Linked DNA regions of Halioglobus japonicus. The protein of the gene in region 1 interacts with the protein of each later gene in a pairwise test. Links are inferred from orthologs where the notes say so. Each region holds a gene or a part of one and is shown on either strand. Other genes may lie near its edges.

Evidence for each region. Proteins that work in one complex are often made in the same cells at the same time.
Region 2: the proteins of uvrA (region 1) and uvrB interact in binary tests that used the Escherichia coli proteins (3 or more experiments, as listed by UniProt). The link is inferred for Halioglobus japonicus from one-to-one orthologs.

Annotation. Positions count from the first base shown.
Region 1 is NZ_CP019450.1:1,340,372-1,346,721, forward strand. Bases 2,995-6,350 are described here. They hold uvrA (excinuclease ABC subunit UvrA), read right to left. Parts: upstream 6,042-6,350; coding sequence 3,195-6,041; downstream 2,995-3,194. Other genes in these bases: BST95_RS06420 (LytR/AlgR family response regulator transcription factor), read right to left, coding at 2,995-3,190; BST95_RS06430 (MFS transporter), read left to right, coding at 6,161-6,350. Outside these bases: type IV pilus modification protein PilV, read right to left, coding at 1-241; BST95_RS06405 (GspH/FimT family pseudopilin), read right to left, coding at 243-839; BST95_RS06410 (sensor histidine kinase), read right to left, coding at 964-2,031; BST95_RS06415 (DUF6316 family protein), read left to right, coding at 2,201-2,455; more of BST95_RS06420, read right to left, coding at 2,459-2,994. UniProt on the Escherichia coli protein: The UvrABC repair system catalyzes the recognition and processing of DNA lesions. UvrA is an ATPase and a DNA-binding protein. A damage recognition complex composed of 2 UvrA and 2 UvrB subunits scans DNA for abnormalities.
Region 2 is NZ_CP019450.1:3,272,682-3,278,640, forward strand. Bases 1,087-4,051 are described here. They hold uvrB (excinuclease ABC subunit UvrB), read right to left. Parts: upstream 3,599-4,051; coding sequence 1,574-3,598; downstream 1,087-1,573. Other genes in these bases: BST95_RS15435 (hypothetical protein), read left to right, coding at 1,254-1,577. Also shown: BST95_RS15430 (arylsulfatase), read right to left, coding at 1-1,067; BST95_RS15450 (glycosyl hydrolase), read left to right, coding at 4,176-5,959. UniProt on the Escherichia coli protein: The UvrABC repair system catalyzes the recognition and processing of DNA lesions. A damage recognition complex composed of 2 UvrA and 2 UvrB subunits scans DNA for abnormalities.

The DNA of each region.
Region 1 (6,350 bases):
CGCTCGAGCCGTTCAGCGGGTTGTGAGCTGTGTATTCGGCAACGCCCTCAGGGTTGCGACGGATGCGTTCCAGCAAATCATCGGCCAGTGACACAGCGCGAGTTCGCTGCACGGTGTCGTGTTGAGCCACCTTCGATACGCCTAATAGGCTAACGATACCGAGAATGCCGATGGCCAAAATCACTGCAGCGATCAGTGCTTCAATCAGGGTCATTCCCTGCTGTTTTGTTGTGGTGTTCATGTCAGGGGCACTCACTGGAGAAATTGGCGGCGGCGGCAGATACCTCAGCGCCAATTGCAGACCTGACCGAGCCGACAGGAGTAAGCTGCAGACCGCGTGCTTCGGCTGCGCCGCGTTCATCGCAGAACAGGAAGGTGCCTTCCGAACCGAGTGCAATGCCGCGCGAGCTGAAGGCCACGGTCTGAGCGCCCGATACACTATCAAAGAGCACTTCCATGGCGCGACTGCGAGGCTCCCACTGAATGAGTTCTTCAGCTGGGTCATTGGGGTCCGGAACGGTGTTTTGATCAGTATCCACGAACGTCATGTAGCCGGTACTCCAATCAGAGGATGAAACACAGGCGCTGCCATCGGTCGTTGGGCATACAACGACACGCGCGCGACGCGTGATTGCCTCTGAGCGAGCGTTATTCAAAGTGGCTCTCAGTGCATAGGTGTCAGTGACCATCTGATTGTTGCGAATCAGGCTGGATAGTCCAGGCACCGCGACCACGAGTAACACCAGCAGAACGGTGATCACCACCATCAGCTCCACGAGGGTAAACCCTTGCTGCAGTGAGCCGGTGAGCGAATTTTTTTGTTTCGTTGTTTCGAGCAATTTGCACTCCAAAAGTACTCATCCCCATACGTAGTTTAGAAACTCACTTGGGACAAGCAATATGCTTATTGATAAACGGTAAGAAACCGCGATAAGCGGCGGGAATCAAAGGAAAAATGTGATTTTAATCACTTTTTTGGTCGGGATAGCGGAGTTCGACAATAAACCTTCCGGCGGCGTGGCTGGCGACCAGGGTGGCGCTGGCGCCGAACATGGCCTTCAGGCGCAGCTCCACATTGGCCAGGCCCACCTGATTTCCCTCAGAAGGGGGGGCTTTAGCAGGGGTAGGGTTTTCAATGCGGGCGTGAAGACAGTGTTCTTCGCGCCAGATGCGTATGACTATCTCGCCGCCCGCTGGAATCGCCGCCACGCCGTGATATACCGCATTTTCCACCAGCGGTTGCAGCAGCAGGGAAGGCATGGCGACCGGGAGGCAGTCAGGCTGTACGTCCCGGGTTACCGCCAGTCTGTCCCCCAGGCGCAGCTTTTCAATCGCCAGATAGAGGTCGACCAGATGCAACTCGTCTGCCACGGTCGTGCGGTTGTTGCTGTCCTTGAGGCTTGCCCGAAACAGCTCGGCCAGGTCCTCCACAGCCTGTTCGGCCCGCTCTGGGCGGGTTTCGATGAGGCTGGCAATGCTGTTCAGTGTATTGAACAGGAAATGCGGGTGGATTCTGGCGCGCAGCGAGTCCAGGCGGGCCTGCAACTCGGCGCGTTGTTGGATCTGTAATTGCTGTTGCAGGGAGAAGTACCGCAACACGATACCGCCTAGCACGTTGGCGATGACCACGTTGCGCACAATCCAGCTGACCTGCTGGGGCACCTCTGTCAGCGGCGCCAGCAGGGTCTGGCCGAGATAGCTGCTCAACGCAGTGACCAGACTGATGATGATCAGGCACAGGATGGTGGCTATGGGGAGCGAGAAGCCGGAGAGGGGTTCACGCAGCCAGCACAGCAAGGCACCGCTGAGCAGTACAATCCACTGCGCCAGCATTGAACCGCCGGCCAGCAGGGGCCAGTCGAAGCCCCGCAGGCTGCTGCTCGCCAGTACATGGACCATCACAATGAGCTCGGTGAGCAGTACCATAAACAGCACCGCATGGGGGCTGCACAGATTGGGAATAAAGAGTGCGCCGCCCTCGCTGGCGTCACTGCCAGTGGGGTCTGTTTGCGAGGGCAGGCCTGCGGACATGCCAATTCCTTCGTTCGGGGGTTTGGCATCATCATGACCGGGCTTGCTCCAGTCGTCCAGTGCGGTTCAAAACGTGCGCTGGGTCACGTTTTTTGACCGGGGGTTAGCGGGTGCTTGTGCTACAGTTTGAGGTGTATTCACTGACTCTCTCAGCGACAGACAAACGGCCATGACAGAACGACGCAAAAGCGACCAGGAAGAGAAGAGCTTTTTTCGCTCAGATCGCTTTTTCGAGCACAATGGACAGTGGTTTTTCGCGACCCGCGAGGGTACGATGGAGGGACCTTTTGGCGACCGAATGCAGGCTCAGGCCCGCCTTGAGGCCTATATCAAAGTCGCTAATTCGGGGATTCTCGGCGATGGTGCCACGGATGACCACGCGGCCGCACCGGGGCACAGTGACTGGTCGCTGAAGCCCAAGTAAACCCTACTCGGGGTTCGCCACTCTCGCTTTGACTTCACTCAAATGGCGGCGGCTGATAATCGGTTTGTCGTCCATGCCACCCAGTACCACGCACCAGCTGCCTTCATCGCTTTTTTCCAGGCGTTGAATATGGGCAGTTGCTACCAGTGTATTGCGGTGGACGCGTAAAAAGCGGTCACCGTAACTCTCTTCAAGATCCCGCAGGCTCTGTTGAAGCACCAGCTGTGAAGCGGGTGTGTGCGCGGTTACGTATTTGTGCTCCGCGACGAAACAGCGAATATCCTTGAGTGGCAGGGTGGCGACACCCCGGTGAGTCTGGCTGGAAATCAGCTCGATATCGCCGCTGCCAAGGCTATTCAGCTCCGCCAGTTGCAGGCGGTTGACCTTGCCTGCGGTTAGCAGCGCTTTTTCCAGGTCGGCCTCGCGCACCGGTTTTAGCAGGTAGGCCACGGCCTGCTGCTGGAAGGCCTGTAGTGCGTATTCGTCGTAGGCGGTGCAGAACACGATAGCTGGCGGGGCTTCCAGTTCTGCCAGTGCCGCAGCAACCTCGATACCGCCCAGTCCGGGCATGCGAATGTCGAGCAAAATCAGTTCGGGCAGGTGTTGCCTGGCCAGTTGCAGTGCGGCCTCCCCGTCACTGGCCTCCAGGCAGTCTGCGTCGGGGCGTAGGCGCGCCACCAGTCTCAGTAACCGCTCGCGCGCCAGGGGCTCGTCGTCGACGACCAAGATTTTCATGGCTTCAGGCGGCCTTTTTGCCCCGTTTGGGTTTGAGCATGGGGGCGAGGAACTGGCCGGTGAAGGAGCCCTTGGTCTTGGCGACCTCTTCGGGCGTACCAGTGGCGATAATCTGGCCGCCGCCGGAGCCACCCTCGGGGCCGAGGTCGATAATCCAGTCGGCGGTTTTAATCACGTCAAGGTTGTGTTCAATGATGACCATGGTGTTGCCGTGGTCACGCAGGCGGTGAAGCACCTCCAGCAATTGCTTGATGTCCTCGAAGTGCAGGCCGGTAGTGGGTTCATCAAGAATATACAGGGTTTTGCCTGTGTCGCGCTTGGAGAGCTCGCGGGATAGCTTGACTCGCTGGGCTTCACCGCCGGAAAGCGTGGTCGCCGCCTGGCCCAGGCGAATATAGGACAGGCCAACATCCATTAGTGTCTGTAGCTTGCGGTTGATGGCGGGCACGGCTTCAAAAAACTCCAGCGCGTCTTCCACGGTCATCTCGAGCACTTCGTTGATGTTCTTGCCCTTGTAGCGGATTTCCAGGGTCTCACGGTTGTAGCGTTTCCCCTTGCACACGTCGCAGGGTACATAGATGTCCGGCAGGAAGTGCATCTCCACCTTGGTCACGCCGTCGCCCTGACAGGCCTCGCAGCGTCCACCTTTCACGTTGAAACTGAAACGTCCCGGCTTGTAGCCGCGTGAGCGCGCTTCCTGGGTGCCGGCGAACAGCTCGCGCACGGGCGTGAAAATGCCGGTATACGTGGCCGGGTTGGAGCGCGGTGTGCGGCCGATCGGGCTCTGGTCGATGTCGATACATTTATCGATATGGTCCATGCCCTCGATACTGTTGTAGGCCGCCGGGGTAAGGGTCGTGGCGCCGTTGAGCTCGGTGGCCGCCAGTGGGTAGAGCGTGCTGTTAATCAGCGTGGATTTCCCTGAACCTGAGACGCCGGTGACACAGGTGAGCAATCCCACCGGCACCTCCAGAGTGACGTCCTGCAGGTTGTTGCCGCGCGCACCGGACAGGACCAGTTGTTTCTTCGGGTCTGCTTCGGTCCGCTTTTTCGGTACCTCAATTTTGCGTCGCCCGGAGAGGTAGTCACCGGTGAGGGACGCTTTATTGGCCACAATGGCTTTCATCGGGCCTTCCGCGACTACCTGCCCACCGTGCACACCGGCGCCGGGGCCAATATCGATAATGTGGTCGGCGGTGCGAATCGCGTCCTCATCGTGCTCGACCACCAGCACGGTGTTGCCGAGGTCACGCAGGTGCGTCAGGGTGTTGAGCAGGCGTTCGTTGTCGCGCTGGTGTAGGCCAATAGAGGGTTCGTCGAGGATATACATGACGCCGACAAGCCCGGCGCCAATCTGTGACGCCAGACGGATACGCTGGGCTTCGCCGCCTGACAGCGTCTCTGCGCTACGGTTCAGGGTCAGGTAGTTGAGGCCTACGTCGACCAGGAAGCGATATCGGGCGCGTAACTCCTTTAGAATCTTGTCGGCAATTTCGCCTTCGCGACCCTCCAGTTCCAGTGCATTGAAGTAGTCCTCAGCTTCACCCACAGACATATCGGTAATGGCCGGCAAATTTCGCTCATCCACGAATACGTGGCGGGCATCCTCGCGTAGGCGCGTGCCGCCACAGTCGGGGCAGGGGGCTGTGGTCAGGAACTTGGCCAGGTCCTCGCGCACAGAGTTCGAATCGGTGTCGCGATAGCGCCGCTCCATGTTGGGGATAATGCCCTCGAAGGGATGGGTGCGCTTGAACACGTCGCCGCGATCGTTCACATAAGCGAAGGCGATCTCAGTCTTGCCCGACCCGTGCAGGATTACCTGGCGATGTTTCTTGCTCAGTGATTCAAATGGCGCATCGATGTCAAATCCGTAGTGCTCAGCCAGCGACGTGAGCATGTGGAAGTAGTAGACGTTACGCCGGTCCCAGCCGCGAATTGCGCCCTCGGCGAGGCTCGCCTCGGGGTGCAGGACAATACGCTCGGGGTCGAAGTACTGTTTGACACCCAGGCCGTCACAGCTCGGGCAGGCCCCTGCTGGGTTGTTGAATGAGAACAGGCGTGGTTCCAACTCGTCGATGCTATGGCCACAGGTGGGGCAGGCAAAGCGAGCCGAAAAGGCGATATCGTCGCCTTCGCCGTCCATCCACGAGACGGAGGCCAGGCCGTCAGTGAGGCCGAGTGCGGTCTCGAAGGACTCGGCCAGGCGCAGGCCTAGGTCAGCGCGGACCTTGAATCGGTCTACCACCACCTCAATGCGGTGCTTCTTATTCTTCTCCAGCTCTGGCACGTCGTCCAGGTCGGTGACGATGCCGTCGATGCGCGCGCGCACAAAGCCCGATGCGCGAAGTTCTTCAAAAACGTGCAGATGCTCACCCTTGCGGTCGCGGACAACGGGCGCCAGCAGCATCAGTTTACTGCCCTCTGGCAGTGCCAGCACGCTGTCCACCATTTGGCTCACCGTCTGCGCCTGCAGGCTGAGCCCGTGCTCAGGGCAGCGGGGCTCTCCCACCCGTGCAAACAGCAGACGCAGGTAATCATAGATCTCGGTGATGGTGCCCACGGTGGACCTTGGGTTGTGCGAGGTCGACTTCTGCTCGATCGAAATCGCTGGCGACAGGCCTTCGATGTGGTCCATATCGGGCTTTTCCATCATTGACAGGAACTGCCTGGCATAGGTGGACAGGCTTTCCACGTAACGTCGCTGCCCTTCCGCGTACAGAGTATCGAAGGCCAGTGATGACTTGCCCGAGCCGGACAGACCCGTAATCACCACCAGCTTGTCGCGGGGGATGTCCAGGTCAATGTTCTTGAGGTTGTGCGTGCGTGCGCCGCGAACGTGAATAGTGTCCATGTCTGGGCCTTGATACCGCTGTGAAACCGAAACGGATCAGTGTACTGCTACCGGTACTGGGCATGCAAAGAGTAGTTGGGAACTGTTATTATTGAGCTCTGTATTTTGGCCACTAACCCATGATCACTGAACACCCCATGAGCCAACAGGAGCGGCGCACCGTCAGCTCCCTGGCGCTGCTTTACAGTTTCCGTATGCTCGGCCTCTTTATGGTCCTGCCACTGCTTGCGCTCTATGCCGAGGGGTTGGAGGGAGTGTCGCCCACTGCCATTGGCCTGGCACTGGGTATATATGGCTTGAGTCAGGCGC
Region 2 (5,959 bases), 1.9 Mb from region 1 along the record:
GCGGCCAGGAACGTGGGCAGCCAGTCCATGTGGTGCATGATCTCATTGGACACGGAGCCAGCCTCAATCTTGCCAGGCCAGCGCACCATGGCCGGCACTCGCCAGCCGCCTTCCCAGTTGGTGTTTTTCTCACCGCGGAACGGCGTCGTGGCAGCGTCGGGCCAGGTGTTCATATGAGGCCCGTTGTCAGTGGAATAAAAGATGATGGTGTTTTCCGCGATATTCAGCTCTTCCAGTTTCTCCAGAAACAGGCCGATGTGGGCATCATGCTCCAACATGCCGCAGGTGTAAGGATCGCGACCACGACGTGGATACGTCTCCTGACACCACTTCAGCTTGTCATCAGAGACATGGGTGCGGAAATGCATGCGCGTGCCGCTCCACCAGACGAAGAACGGCTTGTCGACTTTGACGGCCTTCTCAATAAACTTGAGAGCTTCCGCCACAGTGTCGTCGTCGACAATTTCCATGCGCTTTTTGGTGAGTGCGCCGGTGTCTTCGATCTTGCCATCGGCGAAAGAGCGAATCACACCTCGCGGGCCAAACTGCTCGCGGAAGCTAGGGTCATCCGGATAGTCGTAGTTTTCGGGCTCTTCTTCTGCATTGAGGTGATACAGGTTGCCGTAGAACTCGTCGAAACCATGGTTGGTGGGCAGGTGTTCGTCTTTGTCCCCAAGGTGATTTTTGCCAAATTGCCCCGTCATATAACCGTGGTTTTTGAGCAGACCGGCAATGGTGGGATCTTCTTCCCGCATGCCCAGGTCTGCACCCGGCAATCCGACCTTACTCAGACCGGTGCGGAAAACCGACTGTCCCATGATGAAAGATGAGCGACCAGCGGTACAGCTCTGCTCACCGTAGTAGTCAGTAAAAATCATGCCTTCCTTGGCGATGCGGTCAATGTTGGGCGTAGTGTAGCCCATCATCCCCTTGGTATAGGCAGAGATATTGGACTGGCCAACATCATCACCCCATACGACGAGGATGTTGGGCCTGTCAGCCGCCTGGGCACCCAGCGCAATGCACGCGAAGGCTCCAGCCACTAACAACTTGGTGTATTTCAGCATTGATAACTCCTTGGAATGTCTTGCGGAAAGTTGCTTTCCTGTCTGAATATAGACCACGCAACCTGATCCGCAATGCGCGCTTTCCCATTACATGGCGTTGACGGCCATGATCCTGTCGCCGGCTGCCATGTGCGCCATCCTGCCGCCTCCTTAGGATGATTCTTATGACCACAGGAGGATCAGAATATGGCTATTGTTGCTATTCCCAAACGCCCCCGCCCGCACCAGCCTGAGGCCCAGGTGCCAGCCAATGATTCGCGTAAGCGGGAGTTGATAGAGATGCTCGCTCGCGGCGACTTTCATGGCGCAGAGTCCATTCGCCAAGAAATGTGCGCCGCTAAGGAAAAAGTGGTCAACAAGCACGAGGCCGCCGCCACACCCGCGAATAACGAGCTGAGTGTCGTCAGCTGGCGCAACGATGAGGGCGAGCTGGAAACCCTGGAAATGACTGCCACGCCAGAAGCGCAAGCCTACTTCGAAAGCGTGATGGCCAAGGAGGCCGCCAACTAGGCCTCCAAGAGGAAGGCCTGCTGCTTGATCTCGGCGACCTGGTCGCGCAGCGCAGCGGCCTCCTCGAACTCCAGATTCTTGGCATGCTCCTGCATCTGGTCTTCCAGTTGCTTGAGTTTGCGCGACAGGGCCGCCGGTGACAGGCTGGCGATCTCGGCCCCAAAGGCGAGCTTGGGCTCCGCCACCTTCTTGGCCTTTGCCTTGCCCTTGGTGGGCATGCGCCGGGCACCTTCCATGATGTCTTGAACCGATTTTTCCACGCCCCTCGGGGTAATGCCATGCTCAGCATTGTGGGCGAGCTGTTTCTGCCGGCGACGCTCCGTTTCGGCCATGGCCCGTTCCATGGAGCCGGTAATGTTGTCGGCATACAGAATTGCGCGACCATTGAGGTTTCGCGCCGCCCGGCCAATGGTCTGGATAAGCGAGCGATCCGATCGCAGGAAGCCCTCCTTGTCGGCATCCAGAATAGCCACCAGCGACACCTCAGGCATATCCAGACCTTCCCGCAACAGATTGATGCCCACCAGCACGTCGAATTCACCCAGGCGTAGATCGCGAATAATCTCGACCCGCTCCACGGTATCGATATCGGAGTGCAGGTAGCGCACGCGCACGCTGTGGTCGCTCAAGTACTCGGTGAGGTCCTCCGCCATGCGCTTGGTCAGGGTGGTCACCAACACACGCTCGCCCCGCTCCACAGTTGTCCGGATTTCGCCGAGCAAATCATCGACCTGGGTGGTCGCAGGTCGCACTTCGAGCCCGGGATCAAGCAGCCCGGTGGGTCTTACCACCTGCTCCACCACCCGTCCGGCATGTTCGTCTTCATACTTGCCGGGCGTGGCCGAGACGAAGATTGCCTGGGGCACCAAGCGCTCCCACTCCTCAAAACGCAGCGGCCGGTTATCCAGGGCAGATGGCAGCCGGAAACCGTATTCCACCAGGGTTTCCTTACGCGACCGGTCACCTTTATACATGGCGCCGATCTGGGGAATGGTGACGTGGGATTCGTCGACAATCACCAGCGCATTATCGGGCAGGTATTCAAACAGCGTCGGCGGCGGCTCACCGGCGGCACGGCCAGACAGATAGCGGGAATAGTTTTCCACCCCCTGGCAGTAACCCAGTTCACGAATCATCTCGAGGTCGTACTTGGTCCGCTGGGCCAGACGCTGGGCCTCAACAAGTTTGTCGAGATCCTTGAGTTGATCGAGCCGCACTTCCAGTTCTGCCTCGATCTGATCTACCGCGCGCAGCATGACATCGCGCTCGGTAACATAGTGGCTTTTCGGGAAAATTGTAATCCGGGGTATCTTGGCCTCGACAGCTCCGGTTAAGGGGTCGAACAGGTAGATGTTCTCGATTTCCTCGTCAAACAGCTCGATACGCACTGCTTCTCGCTCGGAGTCTGCCGGGAAGATATCGATGACATCGCCGCGCACCCGGTAGGTGGCACGGGAGAAATCCACGTCGTTGCGGGTGTACTGCAGCTCCGCCAGGTGCCGGAGAATCTTGCGCTGGTCAATAATCTCCCCGCGGGACAGGTGCATACGCATCTTGTAGTAGGACTCTGGATCACCCAGGCCATAGATCGCCGATACCGTGGCCACCACCAGACAGTCATCGCGCTCCATCAACGCCTTGGTGGCGGATAGCCGCATCTGCTCGATGTGGTCGTTCACCGAGGCGTCTTTCTCAATAAAGGTATCCGAAGACGGCACATAGGCCTCAGGCTGGTAGTAGTCGTAGTAGGAGACAAAGTATTCCACCGCGTTATTGGGGAAGAACTCCTTGAATTCGCCGTAGAGCTGGGCCGCCAGTGTCTTATTGTGCGCCATGACAATGGTGGGCCGCTGCAGCTTTTCCACCACCTGGGCCATGGTGAAGGTCTTACCGGATCCGGTCACCCCCAACAGGGTCTGGGAAGCCAGCCCCGCCTGCACCCCTTCCACCAACTGACGAATCGCCTCCGGCTGGTCGCCAGCGGGCTCGAACTTGGACTCTACCTTGAAGGGACGCGACATCGTGGACAGCTCTTGCGATCAAAAAATAGCCGTTAATTATCATCCACATAGGACGGAATTGCAGCCTGTTTTCGACCCTCGAAAAGAATCTGAAATAATTCGATTCGGGGTGTTGACCATCCCCCCTCCATCATTAATATACGCGGCCTCTGACGAGATCAATTCCGCCTTAGCTCAGTTGGTAGAGCAAATGACTGTTAATCATTGGGTCGCTGGTTCGAGCCCAGCAGGCGGAGCCAAATTCTGAAAAAGCCCTGAAGCATTGCTTCGGGGCTTTTTTTTACCCGTCAGATCACTGCTGCGACTACAAATCAATCAACGAACCGGGAAGCCCCCATCTAGCCAGCGAACACGCTCCACATTGCCGGGTCAATAGTCATTTGCATGCATGCATTGTTCGATGCACTATGTTGGCTGGGTCCAACAATAATAACAGGTGCATATTGAACCCCCTCCCCTGAAGAAACTGCTTCTGGCAGCCTCAGCCTTGGTCGGGAGCGTCCTTGTCGCTGGCGCGATCCTGCTAGTAACCTTCGGCTATTCCAAGCCACCCGAAAGATGGTGGTATCCCTTTATTGTGTCGGTATTTTCTGATTACTACACCACGGGCCCTTTCGCGATGACCACCAATGCGCGAGAAGACAGCCCCGCATGGGATGCGATGCCGGCCCTGAATCTCACCCAGGCGCGCATGACGTATGCCATGAGCCGGGGTGAGGCCGATATCGAAATCGCCTGGTTGTTCAATCACGGTGAATGGGTAGATAGCCCAAGCCCTATAGGAGGTTCTCCCAACCCCAATGGCGCCGAGACAGCGCTTAGCAAAACACTAACCGCAGCGGGCTATGACTATGACCGTATCAGCCGCGAGGACCTCACCACTGCCACAGGCCAGAATGGCCTGCTACAGGTCGGCCAAGCGCAGTATCGCGCGTTGCTCATCGACAATGTGAGCGCGGCCAACCCCCTCATGCTGGCAAACGTGATCGCGCTTGCGCGTCAAGGCATACCCGTTGTCTGGCTTGGGGACTTGCCGAGACGCGCTATTGGCTGGTCCGACCACGTGCGACGTGATCAGTTGGTCAGCGAGCAGCGCGCACAGCTTACACAAGAGGTGCAACAGGCATCCGCGAGTGAGGTGGTCGATACATTGCATGCAGCAGGGGTCCTGCCACGCCTGCGTGTAGTGGGCGATGCACCCGCGACGATCCGCAGTCAACGCCGCCGGTTCGCGGCCGGCGAGTTAATCCTATTGTTTAACGAACACAACAGCGGCTACCAACAGACCGTAATACCGGACACGCCATTTGAGCGCGCATTTCTGCTCGATCCTGAAACCGGCGACGCGACTGAAATAACCAGCGGACCGAAAGGCGAGTTGTCGCTATCAGTGCCAGCCAGGCGGAGCAGGCTGCTCATGCTACAAGTGACACAAGCACGGACAGCCAGCACCGAAGAGGAGGTCAATCAATTTGATTGGCGCCTTTGGAAAAGCCCACCCGAGTCAATGTACCCCTCTATTCGCTGGTGGTGGCCGGGCAATGCGGTGGAAGCGGCACAACTGCGCACTGAACTGAGGAGCATGCACGCAGCGGCGTTCCGCGCAGTGGAACTACAGACGTTAACGATCGGGATGACCGAGCAGCATTTACAGGATCAGGAACAGCGTATCTATCAGGTGGGTAGCCCCGCCTACTTCGACAATATCAAAACGGTTATGTCTCTTGCCAAGGAACTGGGTATGAGCATAGATATCACGTTGGGCAGCGGCTGGTCCAGTGGCGGGCCATTTATTAAACGCTTTGCTGAAAAGCAATTATTACCAGCAAGTGTGGACGTGATCGGCCCAGCCATACATAGCGCTCCGCTGCCACCGGCAAGCGAACCGGGCTATGTTGGCCTGACCAACTTAGTGATCAAGAATACCATTGGCACCTTTGATGACGGAGCGGTTCTCCACGCCGTTGTGGCCGGCAAGCTCGACGACGCTACTGATCCACCCACGCTGACACAGCTGGTAGACCTGACTCAACACGTGGACGGCGGCAACTTGCGATGGCAAGTTCCCGCTGGCAAACATCGCATTTTCGCGCTGTACGAGAATAAGACAGCGCACAACGTGGCGGCTTCTGCTTACACCAACGGCCGTCTGGAATCGCCTGTAGTGGACCATCTGGACCCGGCGGGGGCTGCGGAGTATATCGATACACTGGCCAATCCCTGGCTGGATGCACTCGCACCCTATAAACCCCGCGCAGTGTTTATCGACAGCTTTGAGTTGATCGGTGAACTACCCTGGTCCTCGGTGTTCGCGTCCACATTCGAGAGCATGCACGACTATGACATCACCCCCTATCTGCC